2 regions of the Hafnia alvei genome follow, and region 2 is predicted to be linked to the other one. Evidence: predicted binding sites of a transcription regulator. Region 2 holds the regulator's gene; the other holds the start of a gene.

Region 1 (15,297 bases), 3.0 Mb from region 2:
ACCACATCACAAACGGATGCAGGGAGAACAGGCTACCGACTGCCGCCAGTGCGAGCAAAAGATAACAAAAACGATTAAGATTCATACGATAAACCGATTGAAAAGAATTATGAAAGCGTACGTATAGTGGCCCTCGACGCAGCATGATGCAATGCTACCACCTCCGAAAAAACACGCCGATACAATGCGAGAGAGCTCACACTTCACAATTAGGGATATAAATATCCAGTAAATGCATGTTTTGTCCCATAACATCCCCTCATTTTTAAACGCCATACTCCCTTCAAGATTTCAGCCTACGTAAAAGAGCAAGCAACGTAGCGCGATTGGTTTCCCTTTCTGACTCAGAGGTAGTTATGACTAAAAAATTTATCGCTGTTTGTGCATGTCCAATGGGGTTAGCTCATACGTTTATGGCCGCTCAGGCGCTAGAAGATGCCGCAAAAGCCGCAGGTTATGACCAGATCAAAATTGAAACTCAGGGTGCAGACGGCATCGAAAACCGCTTAACCGCGCAGGATATCGCGGAGGCCGACATCATTATTCATTCGGTTGCCATTACGCCTGAAGATAACGAACGCTTTGAAAGCCGCGACGTGTATGAAATTACCCTGCAGGACGCGATTAAAAATGCGGATGGGATCCTGCGTGAAATTGAAGAGATGATTCAATCTGAACAATAAAAATATACGTCTATACCCAAATAATTCGAGTTGCATTGAGGCAGCAAGTAAATGATGCGGGTGAATGAACGCAGCCAACAAAAATGCAGCTTGAAGTATGACGGGTATAACTTTCAATGAACTCATCAGGGAGATGTACCTATGGCTATTAAGAAAAGGAGCGCAGTAAATCCTTCGTCAGGCGGCGAAGCGACACTGACTAAAAATCTAAATGCGATGCCAACGGCAAAACCCAGTATGTGGGGCGATCTACCACAGCATGTAATGTCAGGTATTTCACGTATGGTACCGACGCTGATCATGGGCGGCGTTATTCTCGCCTTCTCCCAGCTTATCGCCTACGCATGGCTAAAAGTGCCTCCCGAGATGGGCATTATGGAGGCCATCAACACCGGAAAGTACGTTGGTTTCAATCTGTCCTTGATGAAGTTTGCTTATTTATCGCAATCATTTGGCGGAATTCTATTTAGCTTTGCCATCCCGATGTTTGCCGCTTTTGTTGCTAACTCAATCGGCGGAAAACTGGCTTTTCCCGCAGGGTTTATTGGGGGATTAATCGCAACTCAGCCAACGCCTGAATTAACATGGGATTTAAGTAAACTGCAATGGGTCACTAATTCCCCGGTTCCCTCAACGTTTATTGGCGCGCTGATCATCGCCATTGCCGCCGGTTATTTAGTGAAATGGATGAATGCCAAAATCCAATTACCTGCTTATTTACTGGCATTTAAAACCACCTTCTTATTACCTATTCTGTCAGCCGTTTTTGTTATGTTAGCAATGTACTACGTCATTACCCCGTTTGGCGGTTGGGTGAATGCCGGTATTCGCGTCATGCTGCAAGCGGCGGGCGATAAAGGCGTGCTGATGTATGCCGTGGGAATTTCCGCCACCACCGCTATTGACCTCGGTGGGCCAATAAATAAAGCGGCAGGCTTTATCGCTTTTAGCTTCACCAGCGATCACGTTCTGCCAATCACCGCGCGCGCTATCGCGATTGTGATCCCCCCTATCGGTTTAGGGCTGGCAACGCTCATTGACTACCGCCTCACCGGGCGCCACTTGTTTAGCAGCCAACTGTATCCTCAGGGGAAAACCGCTATGTTCCTCGCCTTCATGGGGATTAGCGAGGGCGCAATTCCATTCCTACTCGAAAGCCCATTGGCCTCGATTCCGGCCTATATGACGGGTGCCATCGTTGGCTCAACCACCGCCGTTGCATTAGGCGCAGTGCAGTGGTTCCCTGAATCGGCTATTTGGGCGTGGCCTTTAGTCACCAATTTAGGGGCTTATATCTTTGGTATTGCATTAGGTGCCATCGTGACCGCGCTGATTACCGTATTTATCCGCAATATCCTATTTAAGAAAGGCAAATTGCACATTGAGGTGATGTCTTAATTGATAAAGGTGCTGCCATCACGTTAACAGTCGGTGGCAGCAAGTATGGCGGGTCTGCCTTAACATGATATTTAAGCGAGTAGCTCATGCATAAATCCCCCTATTCAGCGATCGCCGCCTGTCAAATATGGCTAGCCAAACGCAATTTAGACGCCGTTATTATTAACGCTAAACAGAATAAATTTAGTCATACTGGGTTGCTCAGCTCATCGGGATATCTCTTTATCACCCGCACCAGCCAGCATATTTTGGTCGACTCACGTTATTATCATGAACTCTCCGCCAAGGCAGAGAGTTATCAACTGCACATGACGGATACGCAACACCACGCATCGGCCATCCTCAATCAAATCATTGCGCAGGAAAAACTCACCTGTGTTGGGTTTGAAGCCGAGCATCTGAGCTACAGCCAAAGCCTGTCTCTTATCGAAAAAATTAACGCTGAGATGAGCCCAATTTGTCTCGATGAACTGCGCCAAATAAAAACGCAGGCCGAGATCGACACCATCAAATCTGCATGTTTAATTGCCGACTGCGCCTGCGCTCACATTCGCCAATATATTCGCCCCAGCATGACGGAACATCAGATCGCCAACGAACTTGAATGGTTCATGAAAAACGAAGGCGCGGAAAAAACATCATTCGACACCATCGTTGCCAGCGGGATCCGTGGGGCCATGCCTCATGCCAAAGCCTCACAAAAAGTCGTTAAAGCCGGAGAGTTGATCACGCTCGACTTTGGTGCTCAATACCAGGGGTATTGTTCGGACATGACCCGCACGTTTTTGGTTGAGGGCAATGACGATAAACCGCTGCAAGAGCACCCGCTTTATGCGATTTATCAGGTGGTATTGCAGGCTCAACTCGCTGCCATCGCCGCTATTCGACCAGGCGTGCGCTGTTGTGATGTCGACGGCGTGGCACGCTCCATCATTTCAGCCGCAGGCTATGGCAATTTCTTTGGCCATAATACCGGCCACGCCATTGGCATTGATGTGCATGAAAATCCGCGTTTCTCGCCAACAGACACCACGGTGCTACAGGCCGGCATGCTGCTGACCGTAGAACCCGGCATTTACCTGCCAGAACTGGGCGGCGTGCGCATTGAAGACGTGGTATTGGTCACCGAAAACGGCTGTGATGTTTTATACCAAATGCCCAAACAATTGCTGACCACCGGCGAGGATATCCAATGAATATCGATCTCTTGCAGGCCCTCTGCGAGGCAGATGCCATCGCCTCTTCCGAACAGGAAGTTCGCGATATTCTCATACAGCACGCAAACCTATGCGGCAAAAAGGTCTCTTTTGATGGGCTAGGCTCAACGCTGATTCAGCTCAACCAGTCATCAGGGCCAAAGATTATGATTTGCGCCCATATGGATGAAGTAGGTTTTATGGTGCGTAGCATCACTCGCGAAGGTGCCGTTGAGGTTATCCCCATTGGTAACGTGCGCATGCTAGCTCGTTTCATGCAGCCCGTTCGCATTACTACGCAGCACGGCAACAAAATCCACGGATTACTGGACGCTGAGCTACACGGATCTGAAGCGCGTAATTTGTGCGTAGATATTGGTGCTACATCGGCGGAAGAAGTGAATCAGTGTGGGGTTCGCATTGGCGATCGCGTTACCTACGCTAGCGACTTCAAAGTGCTTTCTCCTGAATCGCGCATCATGGGAAAAGCTTTTGATGACAGGCTCGGCTGTTTCTTGCTGATTGAATTAATGTACGCCCTGCGCAACGTTGAGTTGGAAGCCGAAATTTGGCTAGTTGCTTCTTCTAGTGAAGAGGTGGGAATGCGCGGTGGTAAAACTGCGGCACACATGATTCAGCCTGATTTAGCCTTAATCCTCGACACCGCATGTTGGTCAAAAAACTTCGATTACGGCGCCGCGAATCATCGACAAATTGGACAAGGGCCGATGCTGGTGATGTACGACAAAACCCTAATTCCGTCCCCGCGCCTGCTGAACTTTATTCAAGACACCGCGCAGCAAAATGCCATTCCATTGCAGACTGATATGTTCAGCAACGGCGGTACCGATGGCGGCAGCGTACATCTTTGCGGCAAAGGTATTCCAACCGCAGTACTGGGTGCACCGACGCGACATGGCCATTGCGCCGCATCAATTGCAGATTTGCGGGATATCGAACAGACCAAACAGCTTCTCGTTGCAGTCATCCATCGACTGAATGCCGACACACTCCATCATCTAACGGACTTTTCGCAGTAGCGCGAGTTTAGAAAAGGATTCATGCCATGCTAAAGATAGAATTTCTCTGCCCTCTGCCAAACGGCCTACATGCCCGCCCAGCCTATGAGCTCAAGGGGCAGTGCGGTCTGTTTGACAGTGAGATTATCTTTATTAATCAGCGCTCAAACCACCGTGCCGACGCTAAAAGTTCGCTAGCGCTTATCAGCACCGGAACATTGTTCAACGACGCCTGCCTGCTAGAAATCCACGGGCACGATGAAGAAAAAGCCTATCGCGCGTTAGATACCTATATTAAACAGAGTTTTGCCGACAGCGACAGTGAAATTGAGCCTCTGCCCGTAGCCACCACGCGCCCTATTCCACGCTCGCTTTCTCGTTTTCAGCCAAGCCTGATCCATGGCTGTGGGCTCTCGAGCGGCATCGGGCATGGCGCGTTGTTAATCTACCGCCATACCAATATCGACATTTATAAATCACAACCGGCCAACGTGCAGGATCCTCTGCTGCTTGAACATAGCCTGATTGCGCTAGCCGAGCAGCTTAACCACCAGCTGACCAGCCTAAAAGGGCAAAGCAAAACCATTGTCAATGCCCATCTCTCGCTGATTCAGGACAAAGAATTTAGCCAAAACATTTTGCGTCATCTGAATCAGAGAAAGTGCAGTCTGGCGACCGCAGCCATTGAAAGCATGGAAGAAGTGTGTGGCAAATTAGCCATGTCGGCGAGTGAGTACCTGCGCGAGCGCGTGCAAGACATTAGAGACATTACCGCTCAATTACTGCACGTCGCCTATCCCAACGTCAATTTGGGCGATCCCCTTGTTTTGCATAAACCGACGATTATTGCCGCCGAAGATATCACGCCGAGTCAGTTTTTAAGCTTAGACAAACAGCTACTGGCAGGAATGGTGTTAACGCAAACCGGGCGCACCTCGCATACGCTCATTTTAGCGCGCTCGTTGGGCATTCCCGTGCTGTCGGGGATCGAACTGTCGGCCTTGCAACACTTAGATGATAAGACCGTCTTTATCGACGCGCAGGCCGGCATTCTAGTGATTGAGCCCAACGAAGACGTCAGTGGGTATTTCTCTGTTGCACTTGGGCTGGAACAACAAAACCGTGCACGTCAGCTGAAAATGGCGGATCTTCCAGCGGTCACGCAGGATGGGCGCTGCATTGAAATAGGTGCCAACATTGGTACTGCGCAAGAAGCCCCCGCCGCGTTTAGCCAAGGGGCGGAAGGCATTGGCCTATTTCGCACCGAAATGTTGTTTATGGACCGCGATAAAGCGCCCGATGAACAAGAACAGTTTGAAGCCTACCAGCAGGTGTTGATGAATGCGGGCACCCATCCCGTGATTTTTCGTACCATGGATATCGGCGGCGACAAAAAAATCAGCTACCTGAATATCCCTCAAGAAGAAAATCCGTTTCTTGGCTATCGCGCGGTGCGCATTTATCCCGAGTTTACCGAGCTATTTACCATTCAGCTGCGCGCCATACTTCGAGCGGCAACCACCGGGTATGCGCGTTTAATGATCCCAATGGTACACACGCTCGATGAAATTCTGTGGGTAAAACAGCAAATTGCCTCGGCTCAGCGCTCGCTGAAAGCAGAAGGTTTGCGATACGCCGAAACCCTAGAGCTCGGTATTATGGTCGAAGTGCCATCGGTGTGTTTTATCATCGACCACTTCTGCGATGAGGTTGATTTCTTTAGCATTGGTTCCAACGATATGACGCAATATTTGTATGCCGTCGATCGCAATAACCAGCGCGTCGCGCACCTTTATAATCCGATTACCCCTTCGTTTCTGCGTATGCTGCGCCAGATTATCGACGTCGCGCATCGACGTGAACGCTGGGTGGGACTGTGCGGTGAGCTCGGTGGGGAACCTCGTTATCTGCCTCTGCTGATTGGTCTAGGTTTAGACGAGCTCAGCATGAGCGGCGCGCGCATTCCGGCGATTAAAGAGCTGGCACGCAAACTCAGCGCCGAAGAGTGCGTAGCACTGGCCAACCGCGCCTGTGAGTGCAAATCGGCTAACGATATTGAAGCGTTACTGGATACGCAGGCGATCCCCGCAGATCAGAAACCGTTGCTGGCGCTAGAGAATATTATCGTTCCCGCTCACCTGACGAATAAAGAACAGGTGATTCAATACCTGTGCGGCAATTTAGCCATTCAGGATCGCACCGATCATCCTACCGAACTGGAAGAGGATATCTGGCAGCGTGAAGATATCGTCACCACCGGTGTGGGCTTTGGCTTTGCCATTCCGCACACCAAATCGACTCATATTAAACACTCCAGTATCAGCATTGCTCGGCTCGAAAACGTTATTGATTGGCAGTCAGAAATGGGTGAGGTCGACTTCGTTATTATGCTGACTCTAGGCGCACAAGACAGCGTTAGTCACGTTAAAGTCTTTTCCCAGCTCGCGCGTAAATTAGTGAAGAAAGAGTTTCGTGAAGCAATGCGCTCAGCACCCAACGCAGAAGCCATTCTCTCGCTGCTACAAAGCGAATTAACCTTTTAATTAACTCGACAGGAAACGCTCTCGGTATTCCGAGGGCGTTATCTCAAACTGCCGCTTGAACAGGCGGCAAAAGTAGCTCGCATCGCTATAACCACAGCGGTGGGCCACTTCGTTCACGTTCAAATGGTATTTCTGCAAGATCATCTTGGCTTTGCCCAACCGCACCCAGTGCAGATAGTCAATAAAGCTCATACTTCCCTCTTGCTGAAAAATACGAGACAGATGATTAGCGCTGATATTAAACATGACCGCGGTATTTTCACGGGTTAACGCACTGGAAAAATTATCCTGAACGTAGGTACAGATACTTTTATATAAAAAGGCACCGCGCTGCATTTTATTTGCCAACGGTAAGGCCAACTGGTTACGGCAAACATGCAGCAAACTCAGAACCAAATAACGACCAATATCAGGATCTGCCGTTCTTGCCGCCAACGCGTTTAGCGCCTGTAAAATATGCTCACTCTCTTCGGCATTTTGTTGGGTTATTTCCAGCGTTCTTAAACGATGAAAACCCGCCGTCGTAGCGCGTTTATCAAAGAAATGAAAACCAATGTAGGACGGCGCAAACAGCACGCTAAGCAATAATACATCCTTGTCCCACGTCGGCTGGCTGCTAGCAAATGCAGGAATAAACAACGCATCGCCGTGAGCCAACGTGATGCTCGTGCCAGCGGGCTTTTCTGCCGTGTAGCTACCACGTAAAACAATCTCAAGACGTGGGAATTTCGCACCAAGGCTATTCCCTAACGAATGGCCTTGGCTATCACGCGAACGCTGAGCAAAGTATGTGTGCTTGAGCTGCTGAGGATTCAAAACCAGCCCACTTAATAACTCAGTGAAAAACGGATGATCCGTCAGCGACATATCACTTCACACACGCATATCATCCCGTATTCCCTCTGCGCATTTTCCCAGTCGATAATAAAGAAAATATATTATGCCTTCTGTACAGGCACACACATTTCAAAATCCCAGATGCCGCTTTCAGTTCCATCGTTGTGGTATTTTTCAAAACATGGCGCGTTAATCGGCACGTAGCCGCTTCTTGGCAGCACTTCGTTGAAAAACTCCATCCACGGGCGACCAAAATCACCGTCTTCAACATGCGCCTGCGCCACCGCGTATAAGCCGCCTTTCAAGGTATCAATGCGAACCCCTTCGCTATTGGCCGGTAAAACAAAATCAGGCTCGACGGTAATCGCGGTATCAACGCGCATCTCTTCCGGTGGAACTTCTTCTGGATTGTCGTAATAGATCGCAATCCAGTCACCGTTTTCATCCACCTTATTATTATCAATCCACTGATATAGTTTCTGGAAACCGACACCCACATTTTGGTCTAACGGCCCCACCATGCGAATACCCGCGAAAATGCGCTCGGCGCGCTGCTCTACAATCATTTCCATTGTAACGCCCTCTCTCATTGCCAAGTGAAATACTGTATCCATAAACAGTATTGTCAAAATAAACCAAATTGCCAACAGCTGATTTTCACTTCTGTGATTCGCGCCGCGTTACGGGATTTTATGAAAAAACAAGCGCTCTATTTTACAGATCGTTACATTGGTTTTTATGCACAAAAAAGAAACACCTACCAACATCACACTTTCGGCGGTGATTAACTTGTAAAAAAAATGCAAACAAAAACACAGGAAGTAACACATGACTTCATCTGCCTCAAAGCCCTCTCAGGCTAACGCCCGAACCGTATTCCGCGTAACGAGCGGTAACTTTCTCGAGATGTATGATTTTATGGTGTTTGGCTATTACGCCAGCGCGATAGCCGAAACCTTTTTCCCCACTCAAAGCCCCTTTGCCTCGTTAATGCTAACGCTGATGACCTTCGGCGCGGGCTTCTTAATGCGACCTCTGGGTGCGATTGTGCTGGGTGCCTATATTGACCATCACGGCCGCCGCCGGGGTTTATTGATTACCTTAGGCCTGATGGCGCTGGGAACATTGACCATCGCCTGTACGCCGTCGTACCACAGTATCGGCATGGCTGCGCCCCTGCTGATTCTGGCGGGCCGCCTGCTTCAGGGGTTTTCCGCCGGTGTGGAACTGGGCGGTGTGTCGGTCTACCTGTCTGAGATTGCCCCGAAAGATCGCAAAGGGTTCTACGTTAGCTGGCAATCCGGCAGCCAACAAATTGCCGTTATTTTTGCAGCATTGCTGGGCGTGGGATTAAATCAGTACCTTGGGAAGAGCGTGATGACCGAGTGGGGCTGGCGCATTCCGTTTATCGTGGGTTGCCTGATTGTGCCTTTCTTGTTTTATATCCGCCGGATGCTTGAAGAAACAGAGGCATTTAACCAACGCAAACATCGCCCAAGCATGAGCGAAATTACCCGTTCAGTGGCGAGTAACTGGCAATTGGTTTTGGTTGGCATGTTTATGGTGGTGACCACCACGGTGTCGTTCTACCTCATCACGGCCTTCACACCAACCTATGGCAAAACGGTGTTGCAGTTTACCGCTCAGCAAAGCTTTTTAGTCACGCTGTTGGTGGGAATTTCAAACCTGTTCTGGCTGCCGGTGATGGGCGCGCTGTCAGACAAAGTAGGACGGCGGCCATTGCTGTTGCTGTTTAGCGCGTTGATGCTGCTAACGTCCTATCCATCGTTGAACTGGCTGGTAGCACATCCAAGCTTTGCGCATTTGATTGAAGTTGAACTGTGGCTGTCGTTTATGTATGCCAGCTACAACGGCGCGATGGTGGTATGCCTCACCGAAATCATGCCCGCAGAAGTGCGCGCATCAGGCTTCTCCATGGCTTATAGCTTGGCTACCGCGATTTTCGGCGGATTTACACCAGCCATATCCAGCTATCTGATCCACGCCACCGGTGACAAAGCGATGCCGGGAATGTGGCTTTCGGCCGCGGCGGCCTGTGGCTTAATCGCCGCGCTGGCGCTACCTGCAATCCAACGTTTGAATCACAATCGAACCGTCACGGTGCCTAGCCGTAACGCGGTAGCGCCGAAGTAAGTTTTTCGCACCAGAAATAAATCTTCCCGACTTTTTCCTCAAGAGAAAGTCGGGATTGATGTCAAAGCGGCCACAGCCACGCAGCACCGCGCACGCCGCTGGAGTCACCGTGTTTGGCTTTACGTACCGGCGTTTCACATTCCCGCCCGAATACCCACGTTGAGATCAACGGCGGCACCGTTGTATATAACCGGTCCACATTACTCATCCCACCGCCAAGCACCACCACGTCAGGATCGATGATGTTAATCACGTGGGCTAACGATTTTGCCAGTCGCTGTTCATAGTGGGTGATCGCACGCTCAGCCAACGCATCACCTTGGCGGGATAACGCCATGATTTCAGCGCCCGCTAGCGGCTGACCACCTAAGCGCTGGTAGTCTGTTTCGAAACCGGTACCCGAAATAAAGGTTTCAATACAACCTGATTTCCCACAGTAGCAAGGAACCTCTTTCTGATACTGCCACTCGTCGTCATTAAGCCAAGGCAAAGGATTATGTCCCCACTCGCCCGCAATGCCGTTTCCACCCGCGTGTACCCGCCCGTCGATAGCAATGCCTGAGCCACAGCCGGTACCGATAATCACCGCAAACACCAGATGCGCCCCAGCAGCTGCTCCGTCGGTTGCTTCAGACACCGCAAGACAGTTGGCGTCATTGGCCAAACGAACGTCGCGCGACAGGCGCTTAGCCAGATCTTTGTCTAATGGTTGGCCATTCAGCCAGGTGGAATTCGCATTTTTCACTAGACCGGTAAAGGGCGACAATGTGCCAGGGATCCCCACACCCACGCTCCCCCGCTGACCGGTTTGCTTTTCGGCTAACTCCACCAGCCCCGCTATCGCCTCAACGGTTTTTGCATAGTCATCACGAGGGGTGGCAATACGATGCCGAAACAGCGCCTGACCGTTATTTCCCAAGGCAATAACTTCAATTTTGGTGCCGCCCAAATCTATACCAATACGCACATAGCCCCCTAAGCAGACGAATACTGAGTCGAACTAGTTTGCAGAATTTCTCGGGCAATTAATACTACAGCCGACCCTCTTTATTCGTTATCATGCGGCCTGTTTAACACATTGCCATACCCAAAATAATGGGAGTTGTATCAAGGCGGCAAGAGAGCGCAGCCAACATAGATGCAGCTTCAAGTATGAAGGGTATAAAACATGGCGCGCGATGCGTCACGATCAGGGACAACGCTAATGCTATGGTTTAAGAATTTATTGGTTTACCGTCTGAGCCGCGATGTTCATCTGGTGCCAGATGAAGTTGAAAAAATGCTGGGCTCGATGGCCTTTACGCCGTGCGGTAGTCAGGATATGGCGAAAACGGGCTGGGTCTCTCCGATGGGTTCCCACAGCGATGCGCTGACTCACTACGTCAACGACCAAATCCTGCTGTGCGCACGTAAAGAAGAAAAAATCTTACCATCGCCGGTCTTAAAGCAGGCGCTGCAGGCAAAGATTGAAAAGCTGGAAGGCGAGCAAGGCCGCAAGCTTAAGAAAACCGAAAAAGACTCGTTAAAAGACGAAGTGCTGCACACGTTACTGCCGCGCGCATTCAGCCGTTTCAGCCAGACTTGGCTGTGGATTGATATGGCGAATGGCCTGATCATGGTCGATGCCGCCAGTCCGAAAAAAGCAGAAGACACCTTAGCGCTGTTGCGTAAAAGCATTGGCTCGCTGCCGGTTGTGCCATTAACCATGGAAAGCCCTATTGAGCTGACGATGACCGAATGGGTGCGCTCCGGCGAAGTCCCTGCAGGCTTTGCCCTGCAAGACGAAGCCGAACTGAAAGCGATTCTGGAAGAAGGTGGCGTGATCCGCTGCAAAAAACAGGATCTGGTTTCTGACGAGATTGCCGTTCACATTGAAGCGGGCAAACTGGTCACCAAGCTGGCGTTGGACTGGCAGGAGCGCATTCAGTTAGTGCTGTCAGACGATGGTTCACTGAAGCGTTTGAAGTTCTCTGAAACGATTCGCGATCAGAACGAAGACATCGACCGCGACGATTATGCGCAGCGTTTCGATGCCGATTTCATTTTGATGACCAGCGAACTGGCTGCGTTAATCAAAAATATTATTGAAGCGCTCGGCGGCGAATCAGAGAAATAAGTAGAGCTAACAAAAACGGGCTGAAGTTAAACTCCAGCCCGTTTGTTTGAGACTAAGAAATCTTAGCTCAGGTATTTACACAGATACGAAGTCGGTTCCGCAACCTGCAAGTTAAACTCGCTATGCCCCGGAACAAAGAACGTCTCGCCTGATGAGAACACCTGCCAATCAGGCGCACCCGGAATTAACACACGCAATGCACCTGTAATCACCGTCATCTCTTCCGGCTTATCGGTTGAGAAGGTGTATTCCCCTGCGTCCATTACGCCAATGCTCTGACGCCCAATGCTGCCACTGTCAAAACCAATCGACTTCACTTTACCAGCAAAATACTCATTTACATTCAACATACTATGGCACCTGTATTGAGAAGGGGTTACTGCATCTTGTATGAAAAAAACAGTGCTGTCACTGACTTAGTTCACACTGTGAGAGAACCGCGCCGGATATGGCTTCAAGCGCTCATTAACTGAACGTTTGTTTAGTAAGCGCTGGCATCGGTAATCACCCTAACCTGTTCCGCGCTCAAGCGAAGATTAGCGGCCACCGCGAGCTCGTTTAGCTGTTTTAACGATGTTGCGCTCGCAATCGGCGAGGTTATTCCCGGCTGTGCAATTTGCCACGCTAACGCCACGGCCACCGGTGAGGCATTGACCTCATGGGCTACCTGCTCCAGCGCATCAAGGATCCCCAGCCCACGGCTATTGAGGTATTTCTCCACAATTCCGTTACCTCGAGCGCTTTTGTGAGCATCTTCAGCGCTGCGGTATTTCCCCGAGAGGAACCCGCTGGCCAAGGCGTAGTAGTTAATCACGCCCAGACCTTCTTTTTGTACCAGCGGTGCCAGCTCAACTTCGAAATCATGGCGGTCGTATAAATTGTATTCGGGTTGAATGGTTTCATAACGCGCCAAGCCTAACTGAGCGCTTACATCCAACGCTTTAGCCAAGCGCTCCGCGCTGTAGTTCGACGCCCCTATCGCGCGCACCTTGCCCTCTTTAATCAACGCATCAAAGGCATTCATCGTTTCCGCCAGCGGCGTGTTTTGGTCGTCATCATGCGCCTGATACAGATCGATATAGTCGGTTTTCAAGCGACGTAAAGACGCCTCAACCGCCTCGCGGATATAACGAGCCGACAGCCCTTTCAACTGTGGCCCCATCGGTTTACCCACCTTAGTGGCCAGAATAATTTGGTCACGCTTGCCGCTTTTTTGCAGCCAGTTACCGATAATAGTTTCAGACTCACCGCCAAAATTTCCTGGCACCCACGCAGAGTAAACGTCGGCGGTATCAATGAAATTCAATTGATGCTCTAGCAATGCGTCTAGCAGGCTAAACGAGGTTGCCTGATCCACGGTCCAACCAAATACGTTCCCGCCAAAGGTAATGGTCGGAACTCGAATACCAGAACGTCCTAGCTCACGTAAATTCATTATTGGCTCCTGTGCTGAGATTTGAGAAAACAACGCTGATAACGAATACTATTAGCACTAATTATTCGTATAGGTGATAGACAATTTAGGCTAAATCCAGAAAGGTCTTACCCTATCTGACTTATCTTCCATATTTCCTTCATTTTTAGATAAAGCTAACGGCCTAGAATAGTAAACTGACACGAGTCACTAATTTGTTTGTGATTGGACCACTAAGTCCAATTTTTATATTCCCGCTGCGGCGGGGATATTTCTCTGGAGAATTCAGTCTGCAATGAGTGCTTTCAATAAACCGACCTCCCGTAAACGCCTTTGGTGGGCTATCGCCGTTCTTGTTGTGGCTGGCGTCATTGTTTGGCGTTATACCAGCAGCGGCACTGAAGCGCCCACAGCTGGCGCAGAACAGGCACAGAAAGGGAAAGCAGGTGGCAAAGCCGGCGGTCGTCGTGGCGGCAGCGGCATATTGGCTCCGGTTCAGGCGGCAGAAACACGCATATCTAACGTGCCTTACTATCTCACCGGTTTAGGGACAGTAACGGCTGCCAATACGGTCACCGTACGTAGCCGCGTCGATGGCCAACTGATGAAAATCCACTTCACCGAAGGCCAGCAGGTCAAGGCCGGTGATTTATTGGCAGAGATCGACCCACGCCCTTTCCAGGTTCAGCTGGCTCAAGCTCAAGGGCAACTGGCCAAAGATCAGGCTATTTTAGCCAATGCGCGCCGTGACCTAGCGCGTTATCAGCAGCTCAGCAAAACCAACATGGTTTCTCAGCAAGAGCTGGATACGCAGGCCTCTCTGGTGACTCAAACGCAGGGCAGCATCGTGGCCGATCAGGGTGCCGTTGACAGCGCCAAGCTTCAGTTGACCTATAGCCGTATCACCGCCCCCATTGATGGTCGCGTGGGGTTGAAGCTGGTTGATGAAGGCAACTATATCACTAGCGGTGATACCACCGGTTTAGTGGTGTTAACCCAAACGCATCCAATTGATGTGGTCTTCACGCTGCCAGAAGTGAATATCGCCAGCATTCAGCAGGCACAAAAAGAAAACGGCAAGTTAGAGGTGGAAGCGTGGGATCGCTCCAATCAGCACTTGCTGACCACGGGCACCTTGCTGAGCATGGATAACCAGATCGACACCAGCACCGGCACCATCAAAATTAAGGCGCGGTTTGATAACCAAGACGACACCTTATTCCCCAATCAGTTTGTTAACGTGCGTCTGAAAGTATCCACTCAAAGCGACGCCGTGGTGGCTCCTGCCGCTGCAGTTCAAATGGGGAACGAAGGCAACTTCGTATGGGTCGTGAATGATAAAAATCAGGTGAGTAAGCACGCCGTATCCGTGGGAACCCGTGATGCCTCTGACGTGGTTATTACCGGTGGGCTCTCAGCGGGCGAGCGCGTGGTGACTGACGGTATCGATCAGTTAACCGAAGGTGCAACCGTCGAAGTGATTGCGCCTCATAGCGAAAATGCCGCACAAACTCAGGCACAAGCAGGCAAAGATGCTCCTGCTAAGCCAAACACGGATAAGCAGAACGCTGGTAAACAGGACAAGTCATAATGCAACACACGCCTGTCGGTTCTGAAGAGCCTAAAAACGAAACGCCCGCCGCCGGTGGGCCTTCTCGCCTGTTTATTCTGCGCCCGGTCGCCACCACGCTGCTAATGGTGGCTATTCTGCTGGCGGGGATCGTCGGTTATCGCTCACTGTCGGTTTCCGCGTTGCCAGAGGTGGATTACCCAACGATTCAGGTGGTAACGCTTTATCCGGGCGCCAGCCCAGACGTCACCACGTCTGCCATTACCGCACCGCTGGAACGTCAGTTCGGCCAAATGTCGGGCTTAAAACAGATGTCGTCGCAAAGCTCCGGCGGCGCGTCGGTGATTACCTTACAATTTCAGCTAAC
Region 2 (15,297 bases):
GTTGATTGCACTGCGTGAGCGTATGCCGTGCTTCCAAGCTTTCTTGAATAACAACTATGCCGGACTGGTGCTGTTTATCGGCATTGCGCTTTCAATTTGGATCTGACATTAGAATCTAAAAAACGCGGGTTTTAAACTAGAGAAAAGGCGCCAATTGGCGCCTTTTCTTATTTACCCAAGAGTGATTAACGAGACGTTATTCGCTCTTATCACTATCGTCTTCGGCGGCGGTTTGCGCTGGAGGTAAGGTTTCCATTTCAGGCGCGCTAACGCTTTCAATGGTCAGCTTGATCTCTGGCGTTATCATGGCACCTAGCAGGTTATAGATTTCCATGGTGTGTTCAGGGATCGCATCGCCGACGTCGTTGATATAGCCCTCGGAACGCAAGGTCCCTACCAAGGTTGCAAACACTGCTTTGTCGAAGAATTCAGGTGCATTGATACCGTGCAGAACCGACAAACGCTGCGCCATAATACGGCTCTCTTTTTCCAGCGCACCGCGGCTGATGCTTGGATTCGCGCTGAGCAGAGAGAAAGTAATGGCATAACGTTGCAGTGTTTCACGAACGCCGGCAGCCAAAAGCTGTAGCGTGCGGATACGGCCCGGATTCATCACCAGCTCGTCGCCCTTCGCGCAAATCAATTGCTGGCGACATAGTTCAGTAATAATCGGTTCAAGCACCTGCGGTAAGTTGCTGCGCTCATAATGCAAGAACAGCTCTTCTTTTAGCATTGGGTAGAGTAAATCGACCTGACGCAGCAGCTCCGTGCGCGAGATGCTGTTATGGTTCATCACCATATTGGCAATCAGCGACGGTAGCACCAGCATATGCTGAATATTGTTACGGTAATACGTCATCAATACTGCCTGTTCGCGTGGCAGGATGATTAGCTCGCCGATGTTGTCTTTTTCCACTTCAAACTTATCCATTTGAAGAGCATGTTGCAGTAGCTCCTCAGCGGTTTGGTTCGGCGTGGTGGCATCTTCGGCATAAGGCGCATTTCGCAACAGCTGCAGATAGCAGTCTAGCTGTTCTAACAGTTGTTCACGCGTCAGCGCACGTTGGCGAGAAGCCAATAGCGCGGTTGAACAGAGGTTCATCGCGTTAGCTGCCGCTGACTTGTTAATGTTCACCATCACGGTATTGGCGATTGCGTTAACCGTTGGTGTTAACCAGCTAGGGCGCTGCGCTTCGATTGGATCGATAGACTCGCGCCATTCAGGAACGTGCTGATTCAGCCAGTTGTTGATTGGGATTGGCTCACCAAAGTTTACGTAACCCTGTCCCAGATTGCGCAGCTTACGCAGCCCGCGAACCATCTGGATCAGGCTTTCTTTCTCTTTAGTGGCACCGCGCAGCTCTTTGGCATAGGTGGCTACTTCCATCACGTGCTCATAACCGATATACACCGGAACCAGCGTGATTGGACGCTTACCGCCGCGCAGCATGGCCTGAATGGTCATTGCCAGCGTACCCGTTTTAGGCTCAAGCAAACGACCCGTACGTGAACGGCCGCCTTCCATAAAGTATTCAACCGAATAACCGCGGCTAAACAGCTCGCCTAGGTATTCACGGAATACGGTGGAATAAAGCTTATTCCCTTTAAAGGTACGGCGAATAAAGAACGCACCTAAGCGGCGGAAAATCGGACCGGCTGGCCAGAAATTCAGGTTGATACCGGCAGCAATGTGCGGCGGTACCAAGCCTTGGTGATAAAGCACGTAGGACAACAGCAGATAGTCCATGTGGCTGCGGTGGCAGGGCACATAAACAATCTCATGGCCGTCCTGCGCTAATTTACGCACGCGCTCGGCGTTATGGACGTTGATCCCTTGGTACAAACGGTTCCATGTCCAGCTCAGCACGCGGTCGGATAAACGCACCGCTTCATAGGTGAAGTTGGCTGCAACTTCTTCCATCAAAGCAACCGCATTTTGCTGTGCTTTTTCACGGGAGATTTTTTTGCTACGCGCTTCGTCCTCAACCGCTTTCTCTATCGCTTTGGATGAGAGCAGTTTATTAAACAGCGCTTGGCGATCGGGCAGGCTTGGACCCACCGCGGCTAAACGCTGGCGGGAGAAGTGCATACGCGCCACGCGTGCGAGTTTCTGGGCGATAGTTTGATCGGTGCCGTGTTCGTCTGCCATATAACGTAGTGAAACGACGTTAGAGAAACGTACGAAGCTGTCACGGCCTAACCAAATAACGGCAAAGAATTTTTGGATACCGTTAAGTAAACGCAGCTGCGGCGCTCCGTGATGGCCTTCACGACCCGGAGAGCGCCCAAACATAACCGACACCGGGATCATTTGGATATCCAGTGCAGGGTTATTGCGGTGCAGATCCAGATAGTCATGGAACAGTTTGACGGATTCTTGCTTCGGCGCGTAATAACGGAATACGCGCGGGCCATCGTCAATGAAGACGTAGCGTGGCAATATAGTGCCGTCAATTTCATTATCGTCGAGCGGATCAGGCAGGTCCTGAGCCAAACAGCGATCTCGGAAGGTCAATAAATCCGCTTTTGAGTTATAAGGTAAGACATACAACACCGGGCGGGTGGTGTCTAAACGTAGCTCAGCCACCGGTTCAGAAGGGATTACCTTGCTTTTAACCAGTAGTTTCAGCGGTAGATTCAATAACTTATAGTAAAATTTACGCCAACCTGACATAAAACAGAAAGCCTCTTGTTAGCCATTCGCCGCAAGGATACCAGAAACACGGTTTGAGATCTGTGGTGATGAGTGAATGAGAAGTCGCTAAAATCACATAAGACTTCTAAATTTTGATGGAATTAAAATGAATAGCACTACCGGATTGACTCGAATTGTTAAAGCCGCTGGTTACTCGGTGAAGGGATTGAAAGCGGCGTGGAAACACGAGGCTGCATTCCGCCAAGAATTGATGCTGATGATTGTGGCCGTGGTGATTGCTGCATGGTTGGATGTCTCTATTGTAGAACGTATCTTGCTAATAGGCTGCGTCACGCTGGTGGTGATCTTAGAAATCGTTAACAGCGCGATTGAGGCCGTTGTCGACCGCATCGGGTCTGAGTTCCATGAACTCTCTGGGCGCGCGAAAGATATGGGCTCTGCCGCCGTATTTGTTGCCCTATGGCTGTCTGCTTTTATTTGGGTCAGCATCCTGTGGGGACACTACATGTAATGTGAGTATGTACTTACATTCATAATGCATTAAGGCCACCCTTGGGTGGCCTTAATATTATCTAAGCAGGTCGAACAGAGCGGTTTAGCTCCACAGTGCCAGAATCGGCCAACCCACCAGCAGCAGCAGGGAGATGTAAATCACACCGAAGATGGCACCTAAGCGCCAGTAGTCTTTCGATTTTACATATCCGCAGCCGTAGATGATAACCCCAGGGCCAGTGGCGTATGGGGTCAAGCAGCCCATGATACCAATAGACAGCACCAGCAGAATACACAGGTGTTCCATTGGCACGCCTGGGATACCTTTACCAACCGCCAAAATCACTGGCAGCATGGTAGCAGTATGCGCAGACAGGCTGGCAAACAGGTAGTGAGCGAAATAGAACACCAATACCAGCACAATCACGGTCGCATTTGGCGAGAAGCCTTCCAGATGCGTGCTCATGGTGTTAGCAAACCAATCGATAAAGCCTGAACGAGTCAGACCGTTTGCCATAACCACTAACGTGGCGAGGTTAACCAACGTATTCCATGCGCTGTTGTACTTCGTGATGTCTTTCCAAGGCACAACGTGCAAGGCCAACATCAGAGATACTGCTAACAGACCAACCGCAGTGGCATCGATGAAATCGCCGCCGAAGACCCACAAGGCCAAGCTCAGCAGCACTAAACCAATCAGGGTGATCTCTTTACTGGTTAAGCGGCCCATCTCTTTTAATGCGCCACCGGCCCATTCAGAGACTTCTGCGCTGTGCGTAACTTCTGGTTTATACAGCACATAAGATAACCATGGCGCCACGATCAGCAGGATAAGACCCACTGGCAGGAAGCTCAGGAACCATTGCAGCCAGCTAATCTGAATGCCCGCGATTTTGCTCACGAATTCCAAGCCCAGAACGTTTGGCGCAGCGCCAGTTACGAACATGGAAGAACTCAGACTGGTACTGATCACCATCATCCACATCAAATAGCCGCCGATGCGACGTGATGAGGGATCGTTAGGGAATGATTTGAACAGCGGAGGCAGGTTCTTGATGACTGGGAATACGGTACCACCGGTACGCGCGGTGTTAGACGGCGTGAACGGTGCCAGCATGATATCAATGATAACAATGGCATAGCCAAGAGTAAGTGTTCGCTTACCCATGAACTTAACCATGAACAACGCGATACGACGGCCTAGACCAGTGACTTCATAACCCAGAGCAAAAATGAATGCGCCAAACACCAACCACACGGTGGTGCTGGAGAATCCAGCCAGACCCCATTTCAGCGCTTGTTTGCCAGCATCAAAAGCCGGATCGGCAAGCTCTTTGGCATCAAACAGCAGATAATTGCTGCCGATAACGCAGATAGTCACGGCGATAAAGCTGATCGCCGTAGCAGGGATAGGCTCCAAAATCATCCCAACGATCATAGCCACAAACACGGCGAAATAGTGCCACGCCTGCGGAGGCATACCATCAGGAACAGGAATAAGTAACATCACTGCCATAACCAGCAGAGGTGCAACTAATTTCCATATCTTATCTTTTGAAACAGACATAACTGATTCTCCAAGAAGGAATTTTTAAAGTTTAATGTGAATAATTGAAGTGCGAAATTTGAGCTAAAAACCAGGTAATAATTAGCAGGTCGGCGCAGCCGCCAGCGCTGAGGTTGCGTTGAATGCATTCCTGGTCGAAATCATGGAGGTGCTTGAGATCGGAGGGCTGGCGAATGCCACCCTGACGCAGCAATGCCTTAGCGCGCTGTTGCAGCCAACTGAGGCCGCTTTGGCCCCCGCGAGAGGCGACGTTGGTGTCGCCGTTATGTGCCATCAGCACTAACAGCGTATCAAGCAATGCAAGTTCAGGATCGGTGCCCTGCGCGAGGCGGGCTTGATAATGTGGCAGAGCTAGCTGAATAACTAATGGATAGCCGGCTTCAGCTTCGCCGCGCGCGCCGGTGAGACCGAGCTGTCGATAGAGCCGTTGTCCTGCGGTTTTTTGTTGATTGTTATGGTTATTTCGCAGTTCACGCTCGGTCAGCCCACGGCAAAAAGCGGCGGCGGTGCTACAGATTAGTTCTGGTGTGATAGCGCTTTTTCTTTGGTGCAAACGCCCGATAGCCGCGCACAGTAACCCCAAAGAAAAAATGCTGCCTTTATGCGTATTCACGCCAACAGTTGCGCGGAACATGTCAGTTTCGCAGGCGATGCCAATGGGACGTAGCCCGGTGAGCACGTCTGATTCAGCAAGATTGGCGCTAGATGCACCAAATTCTATAAAGCGTGGTAACCATTGGCGGATCGCCAATGCGCTACGGTGAAAATCTTCCAGCGCCATATCTTTATGTGCGCCGCAGTTATTTCTATCGACCAAGCCCGGTTTTGGCGTGAGATTGACCTCAGCCAACATGGCACGGTAAGCAAGCTCGCTGCAATGAGCGACGAAATGCTCATCGGTAGCGGTGGAATCAGACGGCTGCTGCGTTATCGGCATCATGCAGTAATGCCTCCATGCGGGTGATCAGATCGGGAATTGCGTGTGCTCTTTCGCGTGCGCATACGGCCGCTTCGCGTTGGCACAGCAAACAGGTTCGGCTAGGCAGCAAAAAGTCACGACGAGAGAGAATTTTTCCTAGCGGGTTCAATACGTCGATGTCCCATAAACGCCCAAGCACATGTTGTTGTTCGAGTGCGATCATGGCTTCTTTAACCACGCGAGCCGGTGCGTCGATGGCGAGCAACCCTTCGGGGCCGGTCGCCAACGCAAAAGAAGCCTGCTCCTTCAATTCCCAACCTGATTGTTCAACCCGCTGGCACAGCGCTTTCAGGCCATGATTAAAGATTTTGCGTGTCATCACGCTATCTTTAATCGGCCCAGGCGCGACCACGGTAAACGAGATCAGCGTTGAGGTATGGCGCGCCAGCCACTCCGTTTGCCGGGACTGCCTGCATTCACGGCTGAATAGCAGTTCCGGCAATGTAACGGTGTGGCTGGTCGCCAAAGTTGGGAGCAGGTAAAACATGGTTTATTCCTTAACCTGACGAACGACGTCGATCACGGAACCATCGCGATAGCGCACAACGGCGATAACACGGTCAGTGAATTCGATCGCACGAGGTTGTCCGGTAAGGATTTGTGCACGTTCACGCAGCCATTCGATGGAAACCACTTTCAAGCCAGCGGCTTTTAGGCGGTCGGCCAACTCTGGGCGCGCAGGGTTAACGGCAATACCGTGGTCAGTAACCAGAATATCGACGCTTGAACCAGGAGTGACACAGGTGGTGACTTCATCAACCAGCGTTGGAATGCGGCCACGCACCAATGGTGCAACGATAATGGACAGCGCAGCAGCTACGGCGGTGTCACAATGGCCACCGGAGGCTCCGCGTAAAACACCGTCAGAACCGGTCAGCACGTTCACGTTGAAGTGAGTGTCCACTTCCAGCGCACTCAGCACCACGACGTCTAAGCGATCAACGGAGGCGCCTTTTGAGCCCCAGTTTGCATACTGATTAGCGCTAATTTCGATGTGGTTCGGGTTACGAGCCAAAGACTCTGCGGCTGCACGGTCGAAGCTTTGTACGTCCAGCAGTTTCTTGATGAAACCTTTTTCATGCAGATCAACGATGGTGGACGTAATGCCGCCTAACGCAAAGCCAGCATGAATATCGCGGCTACGCATTTTGTCTTCGAGGAAGCGGGTTACCGCCAGTGATGCACCACCGGTGCCGGTTTGCAGCGAGAAGCCCTCTTTGAAGTAGCCGGAGTTAACCACTACGTCAGCCGCGCTGCGAGCGATCAATAGTTCGCGCGGATTAGAGGTCATACGGGTTGCATCTGCACCGATCTTGTCGGCATCGCCAACCTGTTCGATTTGCACGATCAAATCAACCTGATCCTGCATGATGCTGGCTGGGTTATGCGGGTACGGCAGCAGTGCTTCGGTCAGCAGAACTACCTGTTTGGCATTTTCAGCATCGACTTTGGCATAGCCAAGAGAACCGCAGCAGGCTTTGCCGGTGTAGCCGTTAGCATTACCAAACGGATCGCAGGCAGGAACACCTAGGAAAGCAACGTCGATATTCAGCTCGCCGCTTTCAACTAAATGTACGCGGCCACCGTGAGAGTGGATTTGTACCGGCTCTTCCAGCAGACCACGGGAGATTTCTTCCGCCAATGGGCCACGCAGGCCAGAGGTATAGATACGGCTGACAACGCCGTTGCGGATATGATCTACCAGCGGTGAGTGGCAGTCGCTCAGCGAGCTGGATGCCAATGTAAGATTCTTGAAGCCCATCTGCGCGATAGTAGCCATCACTAAGTTGATGGTCAGATCGCCGCCGCGGAATGCGTGGTGGAAAGAGATGGTCATGCCGTCATGCAGGCCTGAGCGGCGAATCGCCTCTTCCAGCGTGCTGCATAATTTTTTATCGCGTGGCTTTTGTGCCTGCAGATTTAATTTTGAAACGTTTTTATAGCTTGGCAGTGCGCTTTCAGTTTGGCGGGTATAGGCCGAAACGCGTTCCTGTCGTTGAAGAAGTTCTTTTTTCTGAGTCATTTTTTTTCGCCTTATTCTTCACGGATGCCAGACAGTTCTGCACGAGACAGAACCAAACGGGCGCGCTCAATCACTGGGCTATCAACCATTTTGCCGTTCAGTGAAACAACGCCACGGCCTTCACGTGCAGAAGCTTCTGCCGCTTCAACAACGAGTTTCGCGTGATTGACTTCTTTCTGAGTTGGGGCGTAAAGGTTGTGCAATAACTCAATTTGGCGTGGGTTGATCAGTGATTTACCGTCAAAGCCCAACTGTTTGATATGCGCAGCTTCGCGTAGAAAGCCTTCTTCATTGTTGGCATCGGAATAGACGGTATCGAAAGCCTGAATGCCTGCAGAGCGAGCGGCTTGCAGAATTGAACAGCGAGCGAATAGCAGTTCAACACCTTCTGGAGAGCGTTCGGTGCGCAGGTTACGCACGTAGTCTTCTGCACCCAGAGCAATACCGATTAAACGTGGAGAAGCGTGAGCAATGGCTACAGCTTGAGTAATCCCTTGAGCGGATTCAATCGCCGCTAGAAGGCCGGTGCTGCCAACTTCACGGCCACATTCGGCTTCAATGCGGGCAATTTCGTTTTCGATATCAATGACGTCTTGGGCAGTGTCAGTTTTCGGCAGACGTACGATGTCTGCGCCACCGCGAACTACGGCTTCCAAATCGGCTACGCCATATTCAGAATCCAGCGCGTTGACGCGCACGATGGTTTCAATGTCTTGGTACAGCGGATGCTGCAATGCGTGATAAACCAGACGACGAGCGGCATCTTTTTCGCGCAGAACCACGGAGTCTTCTAGGTCAAACATCAGCGCATCGGCGTGATAGATAAAGGAGTTGCTGACCATAGCCGCGTTTGCACCCGGTACAAACAGCATGCTGCGGCGAGTGCGAGATTTACGCTCTTGTGCGATACGGGAAGTCATGCGCGTTCCTCCCAAGGCAGGTTTTTCACATCGCTGGCGCGAACTAGCAGCGTTTCCAAACGGGCGCGCAGGATGCAGTCCAAGGCACCTTTGTCATCAACGATGAGCTGAACGCCGCTAATATCATGACGCTTGAGAATCTCCATAACGGTAGCGCGGATCGCGTCGCCGAACTGTTTCTCAACGCTGCTGCTGATTTGCAGATCAATCTCTGGTGTGTCGATAGGCGCTATTCGCACCATCACATCGCTAGACTCCAAAGTGCCAGCGACGGCTGCTTGGGTTATTTTCATTTTTCACCTGTTACTAATGCGGATTCCTGCGGCCGGTCAGTCGCGTTTTCTGAGCGAGGAACGAGCAAGCGTTGTAAATAAGCGCGGGTCGCTTCAGGCACCAAAGGCGCGATGGCCGGAAGATCTTTTTGCACCAGCAGTTTGCGTACCCACGAGGCGGAGATCGCGGTGTCGTGGTGTTGCAAACGCTCAATTTCCACCAGTTCAATCGGTGGTGCGGGCAGAGACGGCGTCTCCAGCCAGTGGCGCATGTCACGGTTGTATTTGGCCGTCACCTGGCAGTACGGTTCGGTACCGACGAAACGATGGGTAATACCCAAGGCTGGAGCCAAATACTGACGAAAAATTTTAAGGTCGATCTCGGTGTAACAATCGTCAACAACGCCTTGTTCTTTGATGAAGTAGCAAGGGAATGTTGCGCGAGAAATGATGTATTCCGAGCCACGGTGCACCGTTAAGTTCTTGATATCAGAAGTTCCGGCACGCACCAGTTCGAGGCGGTCTTCATAAGGAAAACGTGAAGTATCCTCTTTGACCAAGAACAGGTGCAGCCAATCGCATTGCGCCGCCGCCTGCTGAACCAGATAACGGTGCCCGTTGGTAAACGGGTTGGCATTCATAACGATGCTGCCAATTTTATTGCCGTCGTGGCGTAGCGTCGTGAGATAGCTGGCGTAGCGCTGAATTCGTGTGGCGCTGTTTTCCATCAGCACCATGACGTTGGGTACGCTGGTGACGGTATAAAAGCCGCACTGCTTGAATAACGCTTCGTTCTGGGTTTTTGTGTATATAAATAAATGAGTGCAGTGCTTTTCATACGCCAGATTAATTAATTCTGTGGCGAGGGTGAGCGCGAGGCCTTCACCACGAACAGATTCACTGATAGCAACACATTTAATAATATTCCCCGCTATCCCACCGCAGGCGATTAGCTGGTCATCACGGGTGACGGTAATAAATACTTCCACCGTGGAATCAATGCTCAGGCCATTTTCTCGAAGAAAATGAGCGATGACAGCGATCTTCTTATTTTCCGAACGCTTAACCTGAGAAAATACGGTATTACCAAACATAAAGTTTCCTGTTGCTTGCCGCATGCGTGCAGTAGGGTCACAATTGTTGTGATTTGTTGCATATTAATAACGTTTTATTTTCAATTGCTCGACGCAACGCTTTAATCTTATTCGTTTATATTTTTGCGTTGACGGAATGATCGTAAGGAGTATTAAGGCGGGAAATCTTGACCTATTTCACAAAGAGTTATCAGAATTAAATAGACTTAATGGTTTTTATTTCTTTAATTATCTTTATTTGCATAACTAACGTGGTTTTTATTTGTTTAATTGATTTAATCCGTAGAATCTGCAACGATCTAATCCATAGTGGGTAGAAAACAAGGAAACATATTCATTACATTTCCCTGATACTAGTCCATCTTTTCGCCGCAAAAAAGAGGAAATATCGATGTTTGGCAAACCAAATGTTAAAGAATTTAGGTTTTTTAGCCGCATCGCATTTCCTTTACGAATATTTCTTTTATTACTCCTAGTCTCGACATTATTGGTCGCAGCGTTGGGGAAATATCTATCCGCCTCTTTTGAAGATTATCTCAGCAATCATGTACGTGATATGGCAATGAACCAAGCCAAAATCATTGCTTCAATTGATAGTGTTGTCACGGCGGTGAAAAATAGAGATACCAAACGTCTTGCCATTATCGCCAATAAATTAGGTACCGGTTCGGATTTTGACTATGTTGTTATCGGGGATAAAAATTCTATCCGCTTATATCATCCCAACCCGGCCAAAATTGGTCTTCCTATGCAGTGGAGTAAGCCCGGGGCACTGGAGCGTGGTGAGAGTTATTTTATCACCGGCAAAGGCTCTATCGGTATGGCAATGCGCGCGAAAACGCCAATTTTTGATGAGCAGGGCAAAATTATTGGTGTCGTTTCGCTTGGCTATTTGGTCAGCAAAATAGATAGCTGGCGGCTAGACTTTTTACTGCCTTTGGCAGGCGTATTTGTCTTGATTCTGATTATCTTGATGCTGCTATCGTGGATGTTTGCTTCGCACATTCGTCGACAGATGCTAGGGATGGAACCGCGCCAAATTGCGCGCGTGGTACGCCAACAAGACGCGCTGTTTGGTTCAGTATATGAGGGACTTATTGCGGTCGATCCCGATGGGTTGATTACTGCGATCAACCGAAATGCGCGCAAAATGTTAGGGTTACGCTCGCCAGGAAGGCAATGGTTGGGGAAACCTATCGAAGAGGTTGTTGATCCTGCGGGCTTTTTCACGGAACAGATTGAAGAAAAGCGGCAAGATGTCATTTGCACTTTTAACGGCTTAAGCGTGATTGCTAACCGTGCCGCCATACATTTCGGCGATGAGCTATTGGGCGCAATTATCAGTTTTCGTAGCAAAGATGAAATTAGCACGCTTAACGCCCAGCTCACGCAGATCAAACAATATGTTGAAAGCCTGCGCACGTTACGCCATGAGCATCTTAACTGGATGTCGACGCTCAACGGGCTATTACAAATGAAAGAATATGATCGTGCGCTCGCAATGGTAAAAGGTGAGTCACAGGCGCAGCAGCAGCTTATTGATAACCTGAGAGGTTCTTTCGACGATCGTCAGGTTGCGGGGCTGCTTTTTGGCAAAGCACAGCGCGCTCGTGAACTAGGACTAACGTTTAATTTGGTTGAAGGCAGCCAGCTACGTCAGTTGCCTGAAGGGCTAGATAGCACGGAGTTTGCGGCCATCGTGGGTAATCTACTCGACAATGCCTTTGATGCTAGCCTGAAGAATTTGCAGGGTAATAAAACCATCGAGCTGTATCTTAGCGACGAAGGCGAGGATGTGATCGTGGAAGTAGCCGATCAAGGATGTGGCGTTCCTGAGTCTTTACGTGAGGCTATTTTTGAGCAAGGGGTAAGCACCAAAACAGAAGACGCCGGTGAGCATGGTATAGGACTATATCTGATTGCCAGCTATGTTGGCCGCTGTGGTGGTGTGATTACGTTGGAAGACAACGAACCTTGCGGAACTTTATTTTCCGTATTTATTCCGAAAGTGAAAAAGACTTATGACACAACCAATAACGATTCTAATTGTTGAAGACGAGACTCCGCTTGCAGAGATGCATGCGGAGTTTATTCGCCATTTCCAAGGCTGTGGTCAGGTATGGTTGGCGGGAAATCTTGCTCAGGCCAGAATGATGATTGAGCGATTCAAACCCGATCTGATCTTGCTGGATAACTATTTACCCGATGGCAAAGGCATCACGCTACTGCACGAGTTAACTCAGGCTCGTTTCCCCGGTGGTGTGGTCTTTACCACTGCTGCGAGTGATATGGATACGGTGTCAGATGCGGTGCGCTGCGGCGTATTTGACTATTTGGTGAAGCCGATTGCCTACGAGCGCTTAGGGCAAACGCTTGAGCGCTACCATGTGCGCAAGCGAATGCTAGCCAATAACGATAGCGCCAGCCAACGTCAGATCGATGATATGTTCAATGCCTATGCGCGTGGTGAACAGAAAGAAGAGCTGCCGGTTGGCATTGATGCGCTGACCTTAGATAAGGTGCAAAAGCTATTTGCCGATCCCGAGGCGCGTCATACCGCTGAAACCGTTGCGCAGGAGCTTAAACTTAGCCGAACAACGGCACGGCGCTACTTAGAGTTTTGCGCGGGTCGCCATCTGATTATGGCTGAAATCGTGTATGGAAAGGTTGGCCGCCCACAGCGAACCTATAGAGCGCCAGAAACGGCCAAAAAAGGCTGATGAATTGGCAGATTATTGACGGGTAGCTGGCTGAAAATACAAAAAATGCACGCTCAATGTAGTTCAGTTGCGCTACGGCTCAATCTTTATGTATTTCACGGTTTCAAAATGGTCGCTACCTGTATATACTCACAGCAAAACTGTATAAACAAACAGGTGGTGGAATGAAAGCACTTACAGCCAGACAGCAGGAAGTCTACGATCTGATTCGTGACCATATTGAACAAACTGGCATGCCGCCAACCCGAGCTGAAATTGCTCAGCGCTTGGGATTCCGCTCTCCTAATGCGGCCGAAGAACATTTAAAAGCGTTGCAGCGCAAGGGTGTTATTGAGATCGTTTCCGGTGCTTCCCGTGGTATTCGCTTGCTAATGGAAGATGAAACGGGCCTGCCTTTAATTGGCCGTGTGGCAGCGGGTGAGCCGCTGTTAGCGCAAGAACATATTGAGGGCCACTATCAGGTGGATCCTGCTTTATTTAAGCCAAACGCGGATTTCTTACTGCGTGTTAACGGCATGTCGATGCGTGATATCGGTATTTTAGACGGCGATTTGCTGGCCGTACATAAAACCCAGGATGTGCGTAATGGACAGGTTGTGGTTGCGCGTATCGAAGATGAAGTAACGGTTAAGCGTCTGAAAAAGCAAGGTAATATTGTCAAGCTGTTGCCAGAAAACAGCGACTTCGAGCCTATCGTTGTTGACCTGCGCGAGCAAAACTTCACGATCGAAGGTTTAGCGGTGGGCGTTATTCGTAACGGTGACTGGATCTAAAACTTCGGCTGTTGTGTTTAACATCACACCGATAGACTAAGCCCCTTAATTGGGGCTTTTTTATGCGGCATATTTGTTCATGTCTGAAACCTTTTTTTGTTGGGATAACGAGTAGGTTATCTGGAATGAATTCAAAAAATGAAAATGCTTACACCAACCGATAAGGCGCTGTGGATCCTTGCACTGCCGATGATCCTGTCGAATATCTCTGTTCCTTTATTAGGGTTAGTCGATACCGCTGTGATTGGGCACTTGGATAGCCCTGTTTATCTTGGTGGCGTAGCCGTTGGCGCGATGGCTACGTCATTCTTATTTATGCTGCTGTTGTTTTTACGCATGAGCACCACGGGGCTGACTGCGCAAGCATTCGGCGCGGGGGATAAAACGGCGCTGGCTCGCGCGCTTGTGCAGCCGCTGCTCATAGCGTTGCTGGCAGGGGTTGCTATTATCGCGCTGCGACAACCTTTGATTAACGGCGTGCTGCGGATTGTCGGCGGCCATGAAGATGTGCTGGAGCAGGCTCGTTTGTTTATGCAGATCCGCTGGCTTAGTGCGCCTGCTACGTTGGCAAACCTCGTTATTCTTGGCTGGTTGCTAGGCGTTCAATATGCCCGTGCGCCGGTCATATTGCTGGTTGTGGGCAATGTTATTAACATCACGCTCGACCTGTGGTTTGTTGTTGGTCTGGGCTGGAAAGTGCCCGGAGCGGCAAGTGCCACGGTGATTGCTGACTACGCGACCTTTTTACTCGGGATCGGCCTTGTTTGGCACGTGATGAAGCTGCGCGGCCTGCATCTGGAATATTTCCGCAATGCGTGGCGGGGAAATCTTCGCCGCCTATTGGCGTTAAACCGTGACATCATGCTGCGTTCTTTATTGCTGCAATTATGCTTTTCATCGCTGACTATCCTTGGGGCCAGAATGGGAAGCGAAGTGGTGGCGGTGAATGCGGTTCTGATGAATTTACTGACATTTACCGCCTATGCTCTGGATGGCTTTGCCTATGCGGTGGAAGCTCATTCAGGGCAGGCCTATGGTGCACGCGACGGTCGTAAACTGCAGAAAATTTGGCATTCCGCCTGTCGGCAGGCCGGTATCGTAGCGGTATTTTTTGCCATGCTGTATGCCGTATTTGGCCAGCAAATCATTCAGATATTAACCTCGTTGCCAGAAGTACAATCGTTGGCGTTGCACTATCTGCCATGGCAAATTGTTTTACCGCTGCTGGGCGTATGGTGTTACCTGCTGGATGGGATGTTTATCGGTGCGACGCGCGGTGCTGAAATGCGTAATAGCATGGCCGTTGCCGCTGCAGGTTATGGCTTAACGTTATTAACGCTCCCTTGGTTAGGTAATCACGGTTTATGGCTAGCTTTAGCGGTATTTTTATCACTACGTGGTCTTTCCTTGTGGATCGTCTGGCGGCGTCATTGGCGGGAAAAAACATGGTTTCCAGCCAATAATGTTGAATTAAATTAGGTCGTTATAGCGTTAAATAATCATGGCAATGTGATAATTCCGATAGTTTTTGCATTGCCCTAAAATGACGCGTTATTAATATTTGCTTACATTCTAACTGATAAAAATTATTCTCCGCTTATTCCCTGTTTTCTCTCTGCTTTTACGCCTTGTTGCGAAAGTTTTTTGTTTAATATTGCCGATTATCTAGCTGAAAATATTTTTATGCTCAGTATCCGCTAGTCTTAATGGTGAACGTTAACTGATGCCTCACATCGCAGTTATTAATTTAATCGAGTACAGATGTGTGGGGAATATATTCCATTACATAAGTGATACGGAG

Evidence for each region. Region 2 encodes LexA, which represses DNA repair genes until DNA is damaged. Its sites were predicted from a motif close to TNCTGTATGTACATACAGNA; they were not measured.
Region 1: a site for LexA is predicted at 8,279-8,298, ahead of sbmC (DNA gyrase inhibitor SbmC). Genes of this name have one in related genera too.

What each region holds. Positions count from the first base shown of each region.
Region 1 is NZ_OZ061315.1:3,406,104-3,421,400, forward strand. It holds gene AB3Y96_RS16185 (DUF1294 domain-containing protein) at 1-85, opposite strand, end outside; gene AB3Y96_RS16190 (PTS fructose transporter subunit IIB) at 357-683, shown strand; gene AB3Y96_RS16195 (PTS fructose transporter subunit IIC) at 825-2,081, shown strand; gene ypdF (aminopeptidase) at 2,168-3,277, shown strand; gene ypdE (aminopeptidase) at 3,274-4,317, shown strand; gene ptsP (phosphoenolpyruvate--protein phosphotransferase) at 4,344-6,839, shown strand; gene AB3Y96_RS16215 (helix-turn-helix transcriptional regulator) at 6,840-7,706, opposite strand; gene sbmC (DNA gyrase inhibitor SbmC) at 7,778-8,248, opposite strand; gene AB3Y96_RS16225 (MFS transporter) at 8,505-9,830, shown strand; gene mak (fructokinase) at 9,892-10,797, opposite strand; gene rdgC (recombination-associated protein RdgC) at 11,035-11,946, shown strand; gene ppnP (pyrimidine/purine nucleoside phosphorylase) at 12,009-12,296, opposite strand; gene AB3Y96_RS16245 (aldo/keto reductase) at 12,428-13,381, opposite strand; gene AB3Y96_RS16250 (MdtA/MuxA family multidrug efflux RND transporter periplasmic adaptor subunit) at 13,656-14,951, shown strand; gene AB3Y96_RS16255 (MdtB/MuxB family multidrug efflux RND transporter permease subunit) at 14,951-15,297, shown strand, end outside.
Region 2 is NZ_OZ061315.1:361,571-376,867, forward strand. It holds gene ubiA (4-hydroxybenzoate octaprenyltransferase) at 1-106, shown strand, start outside; gene plsB (glycerol-3-phosphate 1-O-acyltransferase PlsB) at 197-2,674, opposite strand; gene AB3Y96_RS01650 (diacylglycerol kinase) at 2,802-3,167, shown strand; gene AB3Y96_RS01655 (anion permease) at 3,252-4,715, opposite strand; gene citG (triphosphoribosyl-dephospho-CoA synthase CitG) at 4,747-5,655, opposite strand; gene citX (citrate lyase holo-[acyl-carrier protein] synthase) at 5,627-6,181, opposite strand; gene citF (citrate lyase subunit alpha) at 6,185-7,717, opposite strand; gene citE (citrate (pro-3S)-lyase subunit beta) at 7,729-8,637, opposite strand; gene citD (citrate lyase acyl carrier protein) at 8,634-8,930, opposite strand; gene citC ([citrate (pro-3S)-lyase] ligase) at 8,927-10,003, opposite strand; gene dpiB (sensor histidine kinase DpiB) at 10,395-12,056, shown strand; gene dpiA (two-component response regulator DpiA) at 12,025-12,723, shown strand; gene lexA (transcriptional repressor LexA) at 12,888-13,496, shown strand; gene dinF (MATE family efflux transporter DinF) at 13,635-14,975, shown strand.